One region of the Thiofaba sp. EF100 genome, then DNA from elsewhere that is predicted to be linked to it. Evidence: predicted binding sites of a transcription regulator. Region 1 holds the regulator's gene; the other holds the start of a gene.
What was found. The regulator FliA, encoded in region 1, starts transcription of late flagellar genes. The targets are predictions, from matches to a motif close to GCTAAAGTTNNNNNNNNNNCNGCCGATA.

Region 1 (11,734 bases):
CGCATGACGAAGGCGGGCTTCCCCTGGCGCCAGCCAATCTGGGTATGCTGGCCACCAGGGGCAATGTAGACATGGCCAGGAAGCGGCTGCTCGCCGTCCTCAGCCTCCTTGACCGCCAGCGGAATGATGCGATTCAGACGCTCGGCGAAGGCCTGGGTGAACAGCGCTGGCATGTGCTGGAGCACCACGATCGGCACCGGATAGCTGGCCGGCAGCCCCTGCAGGACCTTTTGCACCGCGGCGGGACCGCCGGTCGATGCCCCAATGACCAGTATCCCGCGCGGACTTAGGAAGTGCTCATCCTGTTTTCGCACCCTTCCGGCATCCATCCCCGAAGCCTGCTTCGCAGGTTCAGCGCCAGGATTGTCCTGCTCCCGACCCTTGCGAAACTCCGGCTGAAACGAAGGAGCCGCCGGCCGTGCCGGAGCCGCCGTGTGCGCGGCCAGACGGCGCAGGGCCAGCAGGCGCAGCTTGGCCTTGAGGAGAGGGGCTTGCTGTGCAAGATTGCCCGTGCCAGCCTCGTCCAGCTTGGGCATGAAATCCAGCGCCCCCGCATCCAGCGCGTCGAAGGTGGCCTGTGCCCCATAGCGGGTCAGCGAAGAGAGCATCAGGATGGGGGTGGGGCAGCGCTGCATGATCTGCCTTGTGGCGGCAATGCCGTCCAGTCCCGGCATCTCCACGTCCATGGTGATGACATCGGGCTTCAGCTGGCATGCCAGACTGACCCCGTGCTCACCATCCGTCGCCTCGCCGATGACCTCGAAACCAGGCTCCCGCGCGAATATCTCGCGCAGCATGCGCCGGAAAAAGGGCGAATCGTCAACGATCAGAATGCGCATGGTTCGCCCATCTCCATGGCAAACCGCCCGCTTTGGACATCACGCCACAAGTCGTTCACCCCGGCGATGCCCGTATTTCTTCAAAAGGCCGGCCAGATCGAAGATCAGGGCGATGTTGCCGTCCCCGGTGATGGTTGCGCCGGCGAAGCCGGGCAGGCCGTGCAGCAGGTCGCCGAGCGGCTTGATGACGACCTCTTCCTGTCCCAGCACGCGATCCACGATCAAGCCGACGGTCTGGGTGCCCACCTGCAACATGACGATCTGCGCTTCGCTCTCATCCTGGCGCACCGCCTCCCCGGGGATGGCCATCCACTGGCGCAGGTCGAACAGCGGCAGGGCTCGGTTGCGCACGGTAATGGTCCGTTGCCCATCCACGATGTTGGTGGATTTGCCTTCCATCTCGAAGATCTCACTCACGTTGCCGAGCGGCATCGCGTACTTGCGCTCGTTCACCACCACCATCAGGGTGGGGAGGATAGCCAGGGTCAGCGGGACCTTGATGCTGATCAGCGTGCCCTGCCCGGGTGAAGAATCGATGACGATGCTGCCGGAAAGCTTGGCGATCGAGGTCTTGACCACGTCCATCCCCACCCCACGCCCGGAGATGTCAGAGATCTGCTCCTTGGTCGAGAAGCCAGGCATGAAGATCAGGTCGAAGCACTCACGCGGGCTCAGGCGCACGGCCACTTCGGGCTCGAGAAGCCCCTTCTCGACCGCCTTGCGGCGCAGCTTATCGGGGTCCATGCCCGCGCCGTCATCGCGGATGGTCAGCAGGATGTGATCCCCCTCCTGCGAGGCGGACAGCACAACAGTACCGACGCGCGGCTTGCCTTGGGCGACGCGGGCGTCGGGCATCTCGATGCCGTGGTCCACGGCGTTGCGGACGAGGTGCACCAGCGGATCGGCAAGGGCTTCGACCAGGTTCTTGTCCAGGTCGGTCTCCTCCCCCTCGAGCACCAGCTCGACCTGCTTGCCGAGCATCCGCGCCACATCGCGTACCACGCGCGGGAACCGGCCAAAGACCTTTTTGATGGGCTGCATGCGGGTCTTCATCACCGCCGCCTGCAGGTCGGAGGTGACCGTATCCAGGCTGGCGATGGCTTGGGCAGCACTCTCATCCTTGAAACCGGCCTTGAGCGTATTCAGCCGGTTGCGCACCAGCACGAGCTCGCCGACCAGGTTCATGATGGCATCCAGGCGCTCGGTGTCGACGCGCACGGTGGATTCGGGCTTTTCCGCAGGAGGCGCCTTAGGCGCCTCGGAGCGGGCTGGCTCGGAGGATGGGGCAGCCTTTGATGAGGGGGGCACGGCGAGTGCCGGCGGCATGGCCACACCCTTCGCGGACGGCCCCTTGCCCTCGCCGTACAGACTATCGAGCAGTTTGTCGAACTCGTCCTCGGTGATCAGATCGCTCGCCGGGGAGGCGGCCGCGGCCGGCGCCGCCAACGTCACTCCGGGGGCCGAAGGCCCCTTGCCTTCGCCGTAGAGACTGTCGAGCAGTTTGTCGAACTCGTCCTCGGTGATCAGGTCGTCCGCGGCTCCGCCCGTCTTGCCCGACCCCGAAGACAGGGCTGAAGGCGCTCCCCCGACCGCGGCGGTCGATGGCCCCTGCCCCTGTCCGTACATGGAGTCGAGCAGCTGTTCGAATTCATCCTCGCCGATGAGATCCGCCTGGGAAGTCTCGTTTCCGGCCTCAGCCGCGGCTGGCGCCACCTCCGTCTCCGGCTCCACGGCGGGTTCGATGAGCTCGGGGGAGGAGGCCTCGGCCATGACCGGGGGGGCGGCAGGCGCCATCAGCGCCTCGAGATCGCGAAGAAGGCCAGCGTCGGCATGCTCCGGCATCTCCCCTTCACGCAAAGCGGCGAACATCGACTTGAGGGTGTCGAGCACACGCAGCATGACGTCCATGAGCTGGGCGTCGACGCCCCGCTCGCCGTTGCGCAGGAGGTTGAACACATCCTCGGCGCGATGGCAGACCTCGACCAGGGGATGCAGCTCAAGGAAACCCGCCCCGCCCTTGATGGTATGGAATCCCCGGAACACGGCATTCAGCAGGGCGCGATCGTCCGGGGTGCGCTCGAGCTCGATCAGTTGCTCATCGAGGCCGTCGAGCAGTTCACCGGCCTCGATGAGGAAATCCTGCAACAGTTCCGGATCGGCATTGAGCGACATGATCTACTCCCACTCTCAAGGGGCTGCCCCGCGGCACCCGCCATCCTGATTGATGAATTTTCGGAGCCTCGAAGTGCCCTGCTGTCAGAACCCGAGGCTCGCCAGAAGGTCATCGACCTCGTCCTGGCTCTGTACCACGCCCGCTTTGGCGGTGGGCAGGGCCGGACCCTCGGCGCGCGTGGCCTCTTCGGGGTCCCCCGCGCACGCTTGTCCGGTGCTTCCCACCAGGCGGATGAGCTTGACCATCTCCCCCTCGAGCCGCTCGAGCAGCAAGATCACCCGGTGCAGCAGCTGGCCTGTCAGGTCCTGATATTCCTGCGCCAGGATGATCTCGTTGAGCTGGGCGCGTACCTGCTCCCCCTCCCGATTGACCGAGGCAAGGTAGGTCTCGACCGGCCCCAAGGCGTCCTGCAGGGCCTGGTTACCGGGATGCAGCTCGCGCAACGCGGTCAGGCGCTCCGTCACCCGCTGCGAGCGGCGGATGAGGTTGTCGGTCAGAGGCAGGGCCTGCTCAGCCGCCCCGAGCGTGCGGTTGGCCGCCTGTTCGGTGAGGCTGGTGACGTAGCGCAGCCGCTCGCGCGCATCAGGCATGTCCTGGGCCGTCAGCGCATCGAGTCGGCTGTCCTCGGAAAACTGGCGCAGGGAATCGTGCAGGTCGCGGGTGATCGAGCCGATCTCCTTGAACAGCAAGGATTCGCGCGCCTCGGTCAGGTTCATCAGGGCCTGCCGGGCGGCCGGCTCGTCCCCCTGCCGGAGGGTCTCGAGCAACTGCTCGGCCTGGGCCAGGAGTTCCGGGTTCATGAAGGCACTCATGCCATCTCCTTCAGGCAACGCGCTCGAAGATCTTCTCGATCTTTTCCTTGAGGGTGCCCGCGGTGAAGGGCTTGACGACATAGCCGTTCACGCCGGCCTGCGCGGCCATGATGATTTGCTCGCGCTTGGCTTCGGCGGTGACCATCAGTACCGGCAGCCTGGCCAGTTCCGGATCGGACCGTACCGCCTTCAGAAGGTCGATGCCAGTCATGCCCGGCATGTTCCAGTCGGTGATCAGGAAGTCGTAGTGACCGCCCCGCAGCATCGGCAGGGCGGTCGCACCGTCGTCCGCCTCCTCCACGTTGGTGAAGCCGAGCTCACGCAGCAGGTTCTTGATGATGCGTCGCATGGTGGAGAAATCATCCACCACGAGAATCTTCATGTTTCGGTCCAACTCACTTTCCCCCTTGCAGACGGGCCGGCAGGCCCGCCGTCAATTCAAAATCGTGCATTATCGCGCCATTCGGCCAGCCTGGCACGCAATCGCATCAGCGCCTTGCCGTGAATCTGGCTGACGCGCGACTCGCTCACCCCAAGCACCGCGCCGATTTCCTTGAGGTTCAGCTCCTCGACGTAGTAGAGGGACATCATCAGCCGTTCACGCTCGGGCAGGTCGGCGATCGCCTGGGCAAGCTCCATGCGGAAGCGCTCGTCGAACAGGCTCGCCTCGGGGCCGGGACGCTCGTCGGCCACGTCGAGGGTGAGATCCTCGCTCTCCTCGCCCGCATGATCGAGGCTGAAGACCGAGGCCCCCGCACTGTCGGCGAGGATCTGGTGGTATTCGTCCAGGCTGATCCCGAGTTGCTCGCACACCTCCGCATCGCGCGGCTCGCGGCCAAGCCGCTTCTCCAGTTCGCGTACCGCCTCCGCCACTTCGCGGCTGCGGCGGTGCACCGAGCGCGGCGTCCAGTCGTGTTTTCTCACCTCGTCCAGCATCGCCCCGCGGATGCGGATGCCGGCGAAGGTCTCGAAGCTCGCCCCCTGCCCCTCCCGATAACTGCGGGCCGCCTCCAGCAACCCCATCATGCCCGCCTGGATCAGATCCTCGACCTGCACAGTGGCCGGCAGACGCGCGCTCAAATGAAAGGCGATGCGCTTGACCAGGCCGGCATGCTGACGCACCAGCTCACCGGGGTCACCATGCTGGATCTGGGCATACATCGCGCGGGCATTCATGCGCTATCCCCAACCCGCTCGCCGGTGAACTGCACCAGCCGCTCGACGAAGAACTCCAGGCGTCCGTCCGGCCCACTCGGGCGCGGCCACTTGGCGATCCGTTCCGCCATCTGCATGAAGGACTGCGCCGCCCGGCTAGCGTTGTAGGCCTCGACCACCGGCTGCTGGCGCTGCACGGCCTTGCGCAGGTATTCATCAAACGGCACGGCGCCCAAAAAGTTTAGGGTCACGTCGAGAAAGCGGTCGCAGACCGCGGCGAGCTTTTGGTAGAGCAGCCGGCCTTCGCTCGGCGAATGAGTCATGTTGGCGATCACGTGGAAGCGGTCCACACCATGATCGCGCGAGAGTACCTTGATCATGGCATAGGCGTCGGTCAGCGAGGCGGGCTCGTCGCACACCACCACCAGCACCTCGCGCGCGGCACGGGCGAAACTCACCACGCTGTCGGCAATCCCCGCCGCGGTGTCGATGACGAGCGTATCCAGCGGCAGGGTCAGCTCACTGAAGGCATGGATCAGCCCGGCATTCTCGCGCGGCCCCAGCTCGGCCATCTTCTTGACCCCGGAGGAGGCCGGCACGACGTGGATCCCCGCCGGCCCCTGGACGATGATCTCCTGCAGGCTGTGCGTGCCTTCCATGACGTGGGCGAGATTGAGCTTGGGGTGGATGCCGAGCAGCACATCCACATTGGCCATCGCAAGGTCGGCATCCATGAGCATGACTTGCTGCCCGCTGTGGGCCAGCGCCACGGCGAGGTTGACCGAGACGTTGGTCTTGCCCACCCCGCCCTTGCCGCTGGTCACCGCCAACACCTGCACCGGACGCATCTTTTGCATGGCACGCAGGGTTTGTGCCTGGTCAGCCCCCATCTCAACCATGCGCCGCCACCCCCGTCCAGCCCCAGCTCATGCGTTCCTCGGTCATCTCGTCGTCGTTATTCTGCTGCATCAGCTCCACCGCGCGCGCCACCAGCCGTTCGGCGCGTGCGGTGACCAGATCCTCGGGCACCCGCTGCCCGGTCCCCAGCCAGGCGACCGGCAACTGGGCGTCGATCACCGCCCCCAAAGCATCGCCCAGCGAGCCGGCCTCGTCCAGTTTGGTCAGCACGCAGCCCGCCAGGTGAAGATGGCTGAAGCGCTGCACCGCCTCACGCGTCATCGCCCGCTGGGCGCTGGCGGAGATCACCAGCAGCGACTGCAGCCGGGCGGAGGCGGAGCGCAGGTTGCGCATCTGCTCCATCAACCGGGTGTCACGCTGGCTCATGCCGGCCGTATCCACCAGCACCAGGCGGCGGTCGGCCAGGCCGTCGAGGGTGCGGGCAAGCCCGGCGGCATCCTCGGCCACGTACAGCGGCACGTCAAGGATGCGGGCGTAGGCGCGCAGCTGGTCATAGGCGCCGATGCGGTAGTTGTCGGTGCTGACCAGGGCGATGTCCTTGCGTCCATGGCGCATGACAAAGCGCGCGGCGAGCTTGGCCACGGTGGTGGTCTTGCCCACCCCGGTGGCGCCGACCAGGGCGAACATGCCGCCGCTCTCGGTCAGATCCTCGCCCAGCACCGGGATGCGCGCGCCGAGGCTGCGCAGCGCCAGATCCCAGCCCTGCTCGCCGAGCGCGGCCTCGCCCAGGTCCTCCACCACCTCGCGCGCCAGGCGCGGGGCGAGCCCCAGGCCCGTCAGACGGCGCATCAGTTCGGACTGCAAAGGATGATGGCGGGCGTAACGGCGCCACTCCAGCACGCGCAGCTGGCTCTCCATCAGCGTGCGCAGGCTGCGCATCTCCTCTTCCAGGCGCTCCACCCGCAGCGAGGCGGCCGGAGTCTCCTCGGCCTTCGGGGCCTGTCCGCGGTCACGCGCATAGGGGTCGGGCAGATCCTCGTCATCGAGCGCGGCCAGCGCCTCCCGCCCGCCCATGTTCCGACGTTCCCAGTCCTCCTCCCCCTTCGCAGGCGAGGCGGCCGGCGTGTGCAGGGCCTTCAGCGGGGACGGCGAGGCGGGCTCGCTGCGCGGCGCCGTGGCAGCCGAGACCGGGGCAGGCTGGGGAGCGCCCGCGGTGAGGATGGCGCGATCCAGCGGCTCGTCCTCCCACAGATCGAGCCCGGCCGGACGGGCGGCCGGCTTCGGCGGCCAGGCCATGCCGGACACCCGGACTGCGGGTGCCGGTTTGTTGACGGCCTGCTGCAGGCTGGCCTCGACATCCAGCGCGGCGAGGATCTCCACCCCCTCGTCGGTGCGCTTGTTGGAAAGGATGACGGCATCGGCACCCAGCTCCTCGCGCACCTGGCGGATGGCCTGGCGCATGTCGGGGGCGGTAATGCGTCGAATCTTCATGATGCTTTCCTCTCCTGCATTCACTATGGCCGGATCAGCCGACCGTCTTTACTGGCCGATACTGGCCACCACGCGGATCTGCCGGTTTTCCGGCACCTCCTGGTAATTCAGCACCCGCAGGCCCGGGATGGCGTAGCGCAGCATGCGCGCAAGCCAGGGCCGCAGCGGCGGGGCCACCAGCAGCACCGCCGGCTCGCCCTGCATCTCCTGGCGCTGGGTGGCCTCCGAGAGCGAGCGATGCAGGCGCTCCGCAAGCCCAGGCTCCAGTCCCGGGCCCACCTCGCCGCTGCCTTGAGTGGTATTAAGCAATAACTGTTCCAGACTCGGCTCGAGGGTGATCACCGGCAGCTCCGGGGCCAGGCCATTGATGCTCTGCACGATCATCCGGCCAAGGGCCACGCGCACGGCGGCGGTCAGCTGGGCCGCATCCTGGGTGCGCTGGGCCTGCTGGGCGAGGGTCTCGGCAATGGTGCGCATGTCGCGGATCGGCACCTTCTCCTCCAACAGGTTCTGCAGCACCTGCACCACTGTAGTCAGCGGCAGGGCCCGCGGCACCAGATCCTCCACCAGCTTGGGCGCGGTCTGCTTGAGGGTCTCCAAGAGCTGCTGCACCTCCTCGTAACCGAGCAGCTCCTGCGCGTTGTCCTGCAGGATCTGCGAGAGATGGGTGGCGATCACCGTGCTGGCATCCACCACCGTGTAGCCCAGGGCCTGGGCATGCTCACGGTCAGCCGGCACGATCCACACCGCCTCCAGGCCAAAGGCCGGGTCCTTGGTCTGGATCCCCTTCAGCGTGCCGTGCACCTGGCCAGGGTTAATCGCCATCTCGCGATCCGGGTGGATCTCGCCCTGCCCGATCGGCACGCCATGCAGGCTGATGCGGTAAGCGTTGGGTGCAAGGTCAAGGTTGTCGCGGATGTGCACGGCCGGGACCAGAAAACCGAGCTCCTGCGACAGCTTCTTGCGCACGCCCTTGATGCGCGGCATCAGCTGCCCCCCCTGGTTGCGGTCGACGATCGGGATCAGGCCGTAGCCCACCTCCAGACCGATGACATCGACCGGGGGCACGTCCTCCCAAGTCAGCTCGCGGGTCTCCGGCCGGGCCGGGGCCTGCGCCTCGAGCGGGACGGGCGGCTTGGCCCGCGCCGCCTCCTCCTGCTTGCGCGCCATCCACCAGGCGCCGAACCCGGTCACCGCGGCCAGGCTCAGGAAGGCGAAATTGGGCATGCCGGGCACCAGCCCCATGCCACCCATGATCCCGGCGGTCACGCCCAGCACCTTCGGGTTGGCGAACATCTGCTTGAAGACCTGCTCGCCCATGTCCTGCGACTGGGTCATGCGGGTGACGATGATCGCGGTGGCGGTCGAGAGCAACAGCGCCGGGATCTGCGCCACCAGACCATCGCCGATGGTCAGCAGGGTGTAGGTGCGGCCGGCATCGCCAAAGCTCATGTCGTGCTGCACGACGCCGATGATGAGCCCGCCGATCAGGTTGATGATCAGGATCAGGATGCCGGCCACCGCATCGCCGCGCACGAACTTGCTGGCACCGTCCATCGACCCGTAGAAGTCCGCCTCTTGGGCCACCTCTGCCCGCCGCGCACGCGCCTCCTCCTGGGTGATGAGCCCGGCGTTGAGGTCGGCGTCGATCGCCATCTGCTTGCCGGGCATGGCATCGAGGGTGAAGCGTGCGGAAACCTCCGACACCCGGCCGGCGCCCTTGGTGACCACCACGAAGTTGATGATCACCAGGATCACGAACACCACCACGCCGACCGCGAAGTTGCCACCGATCACGAACTCCGCGAACGACTCGATCACATGTCCAGCGGCCGCGCCGCCCTGGTGCCCCTCGAGCAGGATCACGCGGGTGGAGGCGATATTGAGCGCCAGTCGCAACAAGGTGGAGACGAGGATGATGGTGGGGAAGACCGCGAAGTCGAGCGGCCGCAGGACGTAGACCGTCACCATCACCACCACGAGGCTCAGGGTGATGTTGAAGGTGAAGAACGTATCGAGCAGGAAGGGCGGCAGGGGGATGACCATCATCGTCAGAAGAATGACGATGATCATCGGCGCGCCCAGACCGCGCCCGCGCCAACCCCGCACCTGACCCAGCAGGGCCTTGGGGTCGAGGCGTGGCAGACTCAGATCGGCAAGCTTCATGTTTCCTCGCTCAAGGATGACGTAGGCCCCTGCGGGCCTTGGTCATCCTCTAGCACGGATCATGCCGTCCTCATGGAGCCTCGGTGGTCCACGGCCCCTCCGGCACCTCGACCTCCGGCCTGGGTGGCGGCATGCCCCCCTTCCGGCGGGCCTCGTTGAGCTGGTAGACATAGGCCAGCACCTGCGCCACCGCGCGGTAGAGTTCGGCAGGGATCGGCTGATTGAGGTCGGTGGTCTGGTACAGCGCACGGGCCAGCGGCGGGGCGGAGAAGATCAGCACGCCGTTGGCCTCACCGAGCTCGCGAATGCGCGCCGCCACCAGGTCCCGCCCCTTGGCCACCACGATCGGCGCGTCGCCGCGCGCGGCGTCATAACGCAGGGCCACGGCGAAGTGGGTGGGGTTGGTGATGATGACGTCCGCCTTCGGCACCTCCTGCATCATGCGACGCTGGGCGGCCTGCATCTGCAGCTGACGGATCTTCTGCTTGACCTCGGGCTTGCCTTCGGTCTCCTTGAACTCGTCTTTGATCTCCTGTTTGGTCATGCGCAGTTGCTTGATGTGCTCCCACAACTGGTAGGGCACATCCGCGGCCGCGATCAGCAGGGTGACTGCGCTCATCCACAGGAAGCCCCAGCCGAGGATGTCCATGCCCGCCAATAATCCGCCACGCGGATCGGTCAGGCCAAGGCGCAAAAAGTCGTCGAGATCCCACCAGATCACCAGGGCGGCCACCGCACCCACCAACAGGAACTTGAGGATGCTCTTGAAGAGCTCGATCAGGGCGCGCAGGGCGAACATACGCTGCAACCCCTTGAGCGGATCGATGCGCTCGAACTTCGGCGCGAGAGCCTTCCAGCTGAAGCTGATCCCGCCCATCAACAGCGGGGCCAGGAAGGCCGCGAGGATCAACAGCCCCAGCAGGGGCAGGATGGCGAGAAAGCCGCGCCAGGCCATCTCGCCCAGCTCCCGCGTCATCCAGCGCGGGTCGAGGATCATCTCGCGGGTCAGGCTAAGCCCCTGGCGCATCTCATCCATCAGGGCCACCGCTATCCCGGGCCCCAACAGAAGCAAGCCTGCGGCCGAGATGATCAACACCAGGGTGGTGGAGAGCTCACGCGAGCGCGCGATCTGCCCCTGCTCGCGCGCCTCGCGCTGGCGTTTCGGGGTTGGGGCTTCGGTCTTTTCCTGACCGCTGTCCGGCGCCTCCGCCATGCCCTAGCCCCCGAGCATCTGGCGCATAGCAATCAGCCCCTGCTCGAGCAGGTGCTCGAACTGGGGTCTGAGCACCGGCGCGGCCAGCAGCATCATGACGAAGCCCACCAGCAAGGTGAGCGGGAAGCCGACCGAGAAGATGTTCAGCTGCGGCGCAGCGCGGGTAATGACCCCGAGGGCGAGGTTGGTCAAAAGCAGGGCGGTGAGCGCGGGGAGCGCCACCCACATCGCCCCCTCGAACATCCTGCCGGCCCAGCCCACCACCGCCCACCAGGCCTCCCGTCCGAGCGGTTCGGCGGTGATCGGCATCAGGCGGAAACTGTCGGCCAGCATCTCGACCAGCATCAGGTGCCCATCCAGGGTGAGGAAAAGCAGGGTCACGACGATGGTGTAGAACTGGCTGATCACCGGCACACTGACCCCATGCTGGGGGTCCACCGCGGAAGCAAACCCCAGCCCCATGGTCATGGCGATCACCTCCCCCGCGTTGATGAACACGGCGAACACCAGCTGCAGGATGAAGCCCATGCCGACGCCGATCAGGATCTGGTTGGCGGCCATCAGCACCGCCTCGGGCGAGAACGGATCAACCTTGGGGGCCTCGGGTACCAGCGGCATCATCACCAGGGTGATCAGCAGCACGGCCAGGATGCGCACGCGGGTGGGCAGGGTGCGCGCCCCAAACGGCGGGGCCACCATCATGAGGCCGCCGATGCGCAATAAGGGCCACATGAAAAGCCCGAGCCAGGCCATCACCTCCTCGATGGGGATGGTCAGCGGCGCCACGGGGGCTACCTCAACCGATCAGGCCGGGGATGGCGTCGAACAGCCGGTGGGTGTAATCGACCAGCACCCCCAGCATCCACGACCCGGCCAGCAGGATCACCACCACCATCGCCAGCAGCTTGGGAATGAAGCTTAGGGTCATCTCGTTGATCTGGGTGGCCGCCTGGAAGATGCCGACCAAAAGGCCCGCCGCCAGCGCGGTGAGAAGCAGCGGCAGGGAGAGCATGAGGATGACCGTGAG
Region 2 (9,425 bases), on a different contig from region 1:
GCGCTGAACCGGCTGCGTGCCGAGTACGACCTGCCGGCCCTGCCCTATGCCACCATCCGCCCTTGGGTGTCGCACGGCGCGGGGGCACTGGTGCGGCTCGGCTTTGGCCAGGAGCTTGAGGCCGAGCGCATGGAGGCCCTGCGCCTGCGTTACCTTGAACTCTACGCCGCGGCCCTGTGCGTCGAGAGCACCCTCTTCCCCGGCATGGCGGAGGTGCTGGCCCGACTCGAGGCCAAGGGGCGTGCCTGGGGCGTGGTGACCAACAAGCCGGCCTTCCTGACCGAACCGCTGCTCGATGGGCTGGGGCTGACCCGCCGCGCCGGCTGCATCGTCAGCGGTGACACCCTGCCGACCCGCAAGCCTGACCCTGCCCCCGTACGCCACGCCTGCGCCCTGCTCGGCCTGCCGGAGGCGGGCTGCGTGATGGTGGGCGATGCCGAGCGCGACATCGCCGCCGCCCGTTCCGCCGGCTGCCCGTCCATCGCCGCCGCCTTCGGCTATGTGCTGGAGGATGACGACCCACATACCTGGGGCGCGGATGCGGTGGTGGATGCGGCCTCCGAACTCCTGACCTGGATTTGACCTGGGATTGCCCATGCCCGGACAACTGCCCCTCCTGACCGCCCTCGGCGGCCTGCTGTTCGGCGCGCTGCTGACCTGGCTCATCCTGCGCGCCAGCCGCAAGGCCCTCGAGGCCACCTTGAGCGAGCGCCTGCATGCCGCCGAGGCCCATGCGCAGGAACAGCAGCTGGCTCGCCAACAGGTCGAGAGCGAGAACCAGCAGTTGCGCGAGGGCCTGCAACGCGCGGGCGAGGAGCGCGCCGCCCTGCACGAGCGCGCCAGCCGCGTCCCCCTCCTCGAGCAGGAGGCTGGCGGGCTGCGCATCCAGCTGGAGCGTCTGGAAGAGGAGCGCCGGGGACTGGGCGAGCGTGCGGCCAGCCTGGCCGCGGAGCTGGGGCCGCTGCGCGCCCGCCTGGCGGCCCTCGAGCAGACCCTGCATGAGACCACCCAGGAGCGCGAGCAGCTGCGCGCCACCCTCGCCCAGACTCAGACCCAGCTTGCCGCCGAGCGCCAGCAGGCGCAGGAGAAGCTCGCCCTCTTGCTTGCGGCCAAGGAGCAGCTCGCCGAGCAGTTCAAGCTCCTGGCCGCCGAGATCCTCGAGGAGAAGAGCCGCCGCTTCACCGAGCAGAATCAGTCCCAGCTCGGCCAGTTGCTCGACCCCCTGCGCGAGCGGCTGGGCGAGTTCCAGAAGAAGGTCGAGGACAGTTACGGCCAGGAGGCGCGCGAGCGCCTGCTGCTACGCGAGGAGCTCAAGCGCCTGGCGGAGATGAACACCCGCCTGGGCGAGGAGGCCCACAACCTGACCCGCGCGCTCAAGGGGGAGCGTAAGACCCAGGGCCTGTGGGGTGAGATGATCCTCGAGACCGTGCTGGAGAGTTCCGGCCTGCGCAAGGGGCATGAGTACGAGACCCAGGTGAGCCTTGCGGGCGCCCACGGCCGCGTCCTCCCCGATGCATTGATCCATCTGCCGGAGAACCGGGTGGTGATCGTCGACGCCAAGGTGTCCCTGTCCGCCTACGAGCGCCACGTCAACAGCATGGATGCGACCGAGCGCGCGCGCCACCTGAAGGAGCACATCGCCGCCCTGCGCAACCACGTGGCCGGGCTGTCGGCCAAGGCCTACGAGAACCTGCCCGACCTGCGCACGCTGGACTTCGTCCTGTTGTTCGTGCCGATCGAGCCCGCCCTGATGCTGGCGATGGAGCACGAACCGGCGCTGTTCCAGGACGCCCTCAAGCGCAACATCGTCCTGGTCTCACCCACCACCCTGCTGGCCGTACTGCGCACCATCGCCCACCTCTGGCGGCAGGAACAGCAGAACCGCAATGCGCAGGAGATCGCCCGCCAGGCCGGCGACCTGTACGACAAGCTGGTCGGCTTCGTGGACGACATGCAGAAGCTCGGCGAGCGCCTAGACCAGGCCCACAAGAGCTACGATGCCGCGTTCAACAAGCTCCAGAGCGGGCGCGGCAACCTCATCGGCCGCGCCCAGCGCCTGCACAAACTCGGCGTGCAGCCCACCAAGACGCTGCCGGAAGCCCTGGTGCAAGGTGCGCAGGAGAGCGACGAGGAGGATGATCCCGCATGAGCCCACTATCCGCCTTCCGCAAGCGCCACCCCCTGTTGACCCTCGCCCTGCCGCTGCCGTCCGGCTCGCCCCTCGAGCGCGCGGCGCGTGGTCTGGATGCCAACTGGAACGCGGCCGAAGCCGCACTGACCGCAGGTCATGAGGACATCGCCGCGCTGATGCACTCGGCGCGCAGCCTGGGCGGGGAGCTGGCGCAGCAGCAACTTCAGCACCTATGGCCGGAGGCCGGGGCGCATGACCTCGCGCTGGCGAAGGGCCTCGGGGTGGCGCTGTGGCTTGCGGAAATGCTTCTGTTCCTGCGTGAGGATGCCGCCGGCGGACGCATCCTTCCCCCCCGCGATGCGATGCGGCGTTTCATGGTCGAAGAGAGCCAGATCCATGAGGGGCGCCACGATTTCGCCCTGCGCCGCCTGGCCGGCCACCTGGCGGAGCAGGCGATCAAGATCCTGCAGGGCAGCGCGCCGCTCGGGCTCTCCGCCCCCCTCCTGCTGCGCCTGCGCCTGCGCTGGGCCATGCTCTACACCGGCTTCCTGCTAGAGGCCATGCGCCGCGATCCGGACGCGCCCTTCATCCACCCGAGGCTGCCGCCGCGCGAGTTCCTGCGCCTGCTTGGCCGCGCCCTGTCCCCCGATTCACGAGGGAAGAACAAGGGCGGCGGCTGCAGCGGCTGACCCCTCAGGCCCGGGCGGACTTGTTCATCACCGCCAGGGCAGCCTGGTTGCGCAGGGTTTTGACCACCTTGAGCGCCTCGGGAGGCATGTTGGCACCGCGCCCCTCGGCGTAGAACAGTGCCACCGGGCGGCGGTTGACGTAGACGGGATAGATCAGGGCCGTGTCCGACTCGGCAGCCCCCCACTGCCAGGGCTCCATGCGTGCTGCCGGGACATCCCGCCTGTGGATCAGACGGTCCTCGCCGCCCTGCAGGCTGGTGACGATCGGGTTGCCCGAATCCAGCGAAAGCATCCCCGCCTTGAGGATCTGCGCGCTGTGTTCGCCAAAGGCCATGCTGGGACGCAGTGCCCGGCTGCGCGCGTCGTGCACGAAGAAAACGGCGAGGGCGAGGTCCAGCCCCTGGTACAAGGTTTCCAGGATGCTCGACAGCAGTTCCGGCAGGGCATAGTCCTCGAGCAGCGATGCGGTGACGTCCTCGATGCCGCGCAGCAGGCGCTCCGACCCACTCGTCGGTGCGGAGGCCGCCGGCGCCTCGGGCAAGACCACCGCCTCCGGCAGCTGCCCGCCCAAGCGGGCGAGCAGGCCGTGGGTGCCATCCGTCGCCTCGAACAGGCCGACGTAGATCCCCATGCGCTCACGCGCCTCCGCCAGCGCCTGGTGCACGGCCTCCGGCTCGATGCCTCCCCGCCGCGCCAACTCCTCCAAGGCGGCGTCGGCCTTCGCGGACGAAGTCGCGGTCAGCAGGATGGCCGTACCGGCATTGGCGAACGAGGCCACCCACGCGGCCTGCTGCACGGGCGGTACGGTACCCAGGCGGGCCGTGAGCGGCACGGGACGCATGTCCGCCCGCAGACTGTCGGGCAGGCCCCAGCGCGCCGCCACCTCGCGCCCGAGATGATCGGCGACGATCCCGGTCGCACGCAGGATGGCGGCCCGCTCGTCCAACCCTTCCTCCTGGCACAGCCGCTCAATCTCCGGCGGCGCCTCGGGAAGGTGACGATAGACCAGCATGGGACCCAGGTTCTGGAACAGGGCTGCGAGAAAGACCGGCTCCCCACCCCGCCCCACCATCGGGCGGGACAAGGCCTGGGCCAGCAGGGCGCCGAACAGGGCCTGCAGCATCCTGCCCCGTAGCCGGCCGGCATGGTCCTGCCCCTGGAGATGCTCGAACAGCATGAGGGTGAGGGCGATCTCCTTCACCTCCTCGAAACCGAGCAGCATCACAGCCCTTGAGACGGTGTGCACCGTGCCCCGCGCCTCGCGCACGCTGAAGGTGTTCGCCACCGCGAGGACTTTCCTGGTCAGGGCCACATCGCGCAGGATGAGGGAGCACAGCTCGTTGATCGAGCGCTGATCCTCGTCGGCGATGAGGGCGCCGACCTCTTGGACAGTGCGCGAGAAGGCTGGGAAGTCCGGCGCCGCTTGAATCTTGTTGAGCAGGATTTCCAGCATCAGCGAACCCGGTAGGCGAGGCAAACGCGCGATTGTAGCGGCCGCCCCAGGGCGTATCCATGGGTCTCCGCCTGGGGAGGGCGCCTCATGAGCGCTGCCTTGCCTCGCTGATCAGGGCCTCCAGTGCCGCCTGGCCGAGGCTGTCCAGGGCATCGAAGCGGACACCGATATCGTAGCCTCCCTCGACCTTCTCCTTGCGGACGATGCGTCCCGGCAGCAGGACGCGCCCCGTCCAGGTGGAGGCGTGCAGCGGCCGGATCTCCAGCTGGATGTCGCTCCCCATACTGACGTCCTCACCGACGTGCAGCAGCGCACCCGTGCTGCTCAGATCCATCGCCACCCCCGGAAGCTCGCGCCCCGCGCCATCCTTGGCCTTGGCCCGCAGGAAGCAGGTGTGGCGCGCCCCCTGGCGCTGCTCGAAGAGCCGGGTTTCCCGTTCTCCCTCGCCGAAGGTGAAATGGCCGAGGATCTCGTTGAGACGGTCGGCGGCCTCGTCCAGCGTGCCGACCACCACCTGGGTGGCCCGCATCCGCTCGGCGTTGTCATCGAGCACCTGGAACAGGTGTTCGAGCTCGCGCCGCAGCCCCTCGACACGGCTGGACTGTTCCTGGGTCTGGCCGGCGATGTTCTGGTTCGCAGCCTCGGTCACGCGCACCTGCTCGTCGATGCCGCTCATCGCCAGGGTGATGTCTTCGGCCAGGCGCCCGCTCTCGCGCACCCGCTCCACCACCCGGCCCATCACCGTCACGCCCTCGTCGGCCCGCTCGGTGAGATGCTCGATCAGTCGGCGGATCTCCAGCGTCGACTCCTGGGTCTTGCTCGCGAGCCCTCGCACTTCGTCCGCCACCACGGCAAAGCCGCGGCCGTGCTCCCCCGCCCGCGCGGCCTCGATGGCGGCATTCAGAGCCAGCAGGTTGGTCTGCTCGGCGATCGCGCTGATGACCCCGGTGATGCGCTGGATGCCCTGCACGGCCTCCTGCAGGGCCTGGATGCCGCTCGCGGCCAGCTCCACCTCGCGCACGCTCTCCTCCACGGCATGGCGGCTGGCCTGCAGGGTCGCCTGTCCGGCGCGCACATGCTCCATCGCCATCTGGGCCGCCAGCTGGGCGCGTGCCGCGGAATCCTGCACTTCCACCGCCAAATCGCCGACGAGCGCAGCCACCGCCGCGACCTCGCTCTGGCGGCTGCGCTCGAGTTCGCCATGGCGCACGATCTCCTCGGAGATGGTGCTCATCTGCCGCGCCCCCGCCCGCACCCGGTCACTCTGGCGGGTAATCTGACGCATGTAGCCGGCCAGCTGACCCACCATGCCGTTGAAGGCGTCAATAATCTGACCAATCATGTCTGCGCTGCGCATGCTGCACTCGTGGGTCAGGTTGCCCTCGCGGATGCTCCCCGCCACCTCGGCGATCCGGCCCAGCTTACGCAGCAGCACGACATGCGTGACCACGTAATTGAAGATGCCGACCATCCCCCCCGCCACCAGGCAGCCGGCGACGAACCACCACTTCATGCCCGGCCGGTATTCGACGAAGAACGTGGCATAGAGAGGGAAAATCACCCCCATCGCCACCCCAAAGCCGAGGAAGGCGAACCGGAGGCGACGCAGCAGACTGGGTTCGGACCACATGGCAACTATTCCTGAAAGGTCGTTGACGCTGTATCGGAAAAAACGGACTTTTCTTGATCCATGCAAGAGGCAGGCCAGCCCCCATGACGGGGCCAGTGGTACCATGCGCGCATGGACATCCTCAGCTATTGCCGCGACCAGGCCGCCCCACCGGGCTCGGCCCCCTACTATGCCTGCCGCTTCCTGCCCGAGCAGCAAAAACCCGCCGCCTTGGCGGTGCTTGCCCTGCGCGCCGAGCTTTTGGATGCGAGCACCCGCATCCCCGAGCCTAGTGTCGCCCAGGCGCGCCTCGACTGGTGGCTCGCGGAACTTTCGGCCGCCGCTGCCGGCACCGCCCAGCACCCCATCGCCCAAGCCCTGATGCAGCATGTGCTGCACCTGCCAGGACGGCTGGAACTGCTGGAGGAGATGGTGGCCGGCGCGCAGGACCGCCTGCGCCATGGCTACCTGGAGCAGGAGCGCGACTTCGGCCTGCATGCTTTCCGCCATGAAGTCGCCCCCTGGCTGATCCTGACCGACCCCGAGGGGGGCGCCGGCCGTGCGGAGCGCGACTTCGCCCACGCTATCGGGCAGGCGCTGGCCTGGGTGCGCGTGCTGCACCAGCTGGGGCGGGATGCGGCACGCGGCCAGGTGCTGATCCCGCGCGAAACCCTCGCCCGGCACGGTCTGGACGTGCCCGACCTGCTCCAACCGCGCACCTCCGAGGCCGTCCGCGCGATGCTGGAGAAGCTGGGCGCACAGGTGCGCGGGCAACTGCGCCACGCCCGGACCATGCTCCCCTCCGAGGCGCAGCCGCAACAGGTGATGGCCCTGGTCAGCCTGGCCCAAGCCGACGCCCTGCTTGAGGCGATGGCCCAGGACGGCTGGCGGCTGCTTGATGCGCGCCCGGAACTCACTCCCCTGCGCCTGCTGTGGCTCAGCTGGCGCACCGCCCGCAAGGCTCGCTCGAGGAAAGCCTGATGACGACGACCACCCTCCTGCTCACCGGCGCCACCGGCGGCCTCGGCCGCGCAACGAGTCTGGAGGCCGCGCGACGCGGTGCTCGCCTGATCCTGCTCGGCCGCAAGCCCGAAACACTGATGCAGCTCGCCGACGAGGTGGCCGCCGCCGGCCACCACGAGCCGCTGCTGCACGCCATCGACCTCTCCGGCGCCCAGGCCGAAGACTACGCCCAGCTCGCCGAGCTGATCGCGGCCCACGCCGGCCGGCTGGACGGCCTGCTCCACCTCGCGGCGGATGCCGGCGCCCCGGCTCCGCTGGCGCACGTCGATCCCACGGTGTGGAACCGCCTGCTGCGCGTCAACCTGACCGCCCCCTTCCTGCTCACCCGCGCCTGCCTGGGGCTACTCAAGTCCTCCGCGGGCAAGGTCGTATTCATCGGCGATGCCTGTGAGGCGGCGTATCTTGGCGCCTACGGTGTGGCCAAGGCGGGCCTTGCACGCCAGGCGGCGCAATGGGCGGAGGAGCAACCCGGCATCCACGTGGAGCTGTTCACTGCACCGCCCATGCCCACCCCCCTGCGCGCGCGGCTGTTCCCGGGTGAAGGTCCGGCGGCAGGGCTGACGCCGGTGATGGATGTGGCGCGCGCCTTGGTCGACCGCCTCATGCAGGAAGGGGCAGGCGTGTAGCACAACCATGTGTAGGAGGCCCGCCCTCGGGCCGAGTGGCTCTTGCCTTATCGGCCCGAGGGCGGGCCTCCTACAACGTTGCGGCAGGGCAGCCATCCCGCAGCACGCAGGCCGCGCAGCGCGGGCGCGAGCGGCATATCTCCTTGCCATGCGCGACGAGGAGGGCATGGAACTGGTTGTACAGGGGCACATCGGGCGGAAGCTCAGCCTCGATCACCGCGCGCAGGTGCTCGTAACCCGTACCGGGATCGACCAGCCCAAGCCGCCCCAAAATACGGCGGGTGTAGGCGTCGATGACAAACACCGGGCGCCCGAAGGCATAGAGCAGGATGTCGTCCGCCGTTTCCGGCCCGACGCCGCGCACGCCGAGCAGGCCCGCCCGCAGCGCATCGTCCGACCATTGAGCCAGGGCCTCCTCACCGCCCGCCGCCGATACCCACTCCAGCAGGGCCCGCAGGCGCCGCGCCTTGACATTGAAATAGCCCGCCGGGCGGATCAGCGCGGCCAGCTCGTCCAAGGACAGGGCCAGCAGCGCCTCGATGGATAGCGCCCCCGCGGCCTTGAGGTTGGCGATCGCCCGCTCGACGTTGCTCCAGGCGGTGTTCTGGGTCAGCACCGCGCCGACCATGATCTCAAGCCTCGACTCCCCCGGCCACCAATGCTGGGGGCCCCAGGCGTCATCCAGCCTGCGGTAGGCCTCCAGCAAGGTCATAGGGCGTAACTGGCCCCCTTCTTGGGTACCTCCACCCTCCAGCCGAGCTGTTTGTGCACCAGCAGACCAAATCCCTGCGCGGTCTCGGACTCGCCATGCACGATAAAGGTCTGGCGCGGCGGCTTGCGGAAATGACCCAGCCAGCCCAGCAGGGCATCGCGGTCCGCATGGGCGGACAGGCCGCCCACGGTGTAGAGCTCGGCATGCACCGGGATACGCTCACCGAACAGGGTGACCTCCTTCGCGCCATCCACCAGCCGGCGGCCGAGCGTGCCCGCCGCCTGGAAGCCGGTGATGAGGATGGTGTTGGCGTGGGAGGTGAGGTTGTGGCGCAGGTGGTGACGGATGCGCCCCCCCTCGCACATGCCCGAGGCCGCGATGATGATCGCGCCGTGCTTGACCCGGTTGAGCGCCATCGACTCCTCGACGCTCTCGGTGAAGCGCACGCGGATGCCCTGACCCCGGGTCCGCAGGGCCTTCTGCGCATCCTCATCCAGCCATTGGTGATACTTGAGGGTGAGGCGCGTGGCCTCCGTCGCCATCGGCGAATCGACGTACACCTCAAGATCCTGCGGAATGCGGCCATCCTCGGCCAGCTCGTGCAGCATGTAGATCACCTCCTGGGTGCGGCCGACGGCAAAGGCTGGCATGACCACATTGCCGCGCTTCTTGAACAGGGTGTCGTTGATCGCGTGCGCGAGTTCTTCGCGGGTGGAATCGAGCGGCTTGTGCAGCCGGTTGCCATAGGTGGACTCGACCAGCAGGATGTCGGCCTCCTCGATCGGGGTCGGGTCGTGCATCAGCGGGCGACCGGGCTGGCCGAGGTCGCCCGAGAACACCAGCTTGGTGGTCGCCCCCGCCTCATTCACCCACACTTCGAGGATGGCCGAGCCGAGGATGTGACCGGCGTCGCGGAACTGGACCCTTACCTGCGGATGGGGATGCAGGGGCGTATCGTAGGCATAACCGTACAGGCGCTTCAGACTCGCATGGGCCTGGGCCACGGTGTAGAGGGGGGCGACGTCCTGCCTGCGGCCGGTCTTCGCCCGGCGCCGGTGTCGCGTCTCCCATTCGGCCTCTTTCTCTTGCAGGTGGGCCGAGTCCGGTAGCATCACCCCCAAGAGATCGCGCGTCGGCTCGGTGCAGTAGACCGGCCCTTTGAAGCCCATCGCCACCAGCCGG

Region 2: V6D91_RS04360 (methyl-accepting chemotaxis protein) is a predicted target of FliA. The motif match lies at 5,935-5,962, and genes of this name have one in related genera.

The regions. Positions count from the first base shown of each region.
Region 1 covers NZ_JBAJEY010000003.1:135,561-147,294, forward strand. The annotation lists gene V6D91_RS07405 (chemotaxis response regulator protein-glutamate methylesterase) at 1-839, opposite strand, end outside; gene V6D91_RS07410 (chemotaxis protein CheA) at 879-3,011, opposite strand; gene V6D91_RS07415 (protein phosphatase CheZ) at 3,096-3,812, opposite strand; gene cheY (chemotaxis response regulator CheY) at 3,835-4,218, opposite strand; gene V6D91_RS07425 (RNA polymerase sigma factor FliA) at 4,263-5,000, opposite strand; gene V6D91_RS07430 (MinD/ParA family protein) at 4,997-5,836, opposite strand; gene flhF (flagellar biosynthesis protein FlhF) at 5,871-7,328, opposite strand; gene flhA (flagellar biosynthesis protein FlhA) at 7,377-9,401, opposite strand; gene flhB (flagellar biosynthesis protein FlhB) at 9,565-10,707, opposite strand; gene fliR (flagellar biosynthetic protein FliR) at 10,711-11,493, opposite strand; gene fliQ (flagellar biosynthesis protein FliQ) at 11,504-11,734, opposite strand, start outside.
Region 2 covers NZ_JBAJEY010000001.1:873,889-883,313, forward strand. The annotation lists gene gph (phosphoglycolate phosphatase) at 1-582, shown strand, start outside; gene rmuC (DNA recombination protein RmuC) at 596-2,149, shown strand; gene V6D91_RS04350 (squalene/phytoene synthase family protein) at 2,146-2,820, shown strand; gene V6D91_RS04355 (HDOD domain-containing protein) at 2,825-4,273, opposite strand; gene V6D91_RS04360 (methyl-accepting chemotaxis protein) at 4,359-5,903, opposite strand; gene V6D91_RS04365 (squalene/phytoene synthase family protein) at 6,015-6,863, shown strand; gene V6D91_RS04370 (SDR family NAD(P)-dependent oxidoreductase) at 6,863-7,531, shown strand; gene V6D91_RS04375 (endonuclease III domain-containing protein) at 7,602-8,243, opposite strand; gene V6D91_RS04380 (MBL fold metallo-hydrolase) at 8,240-9,425, opposite strand, start outside.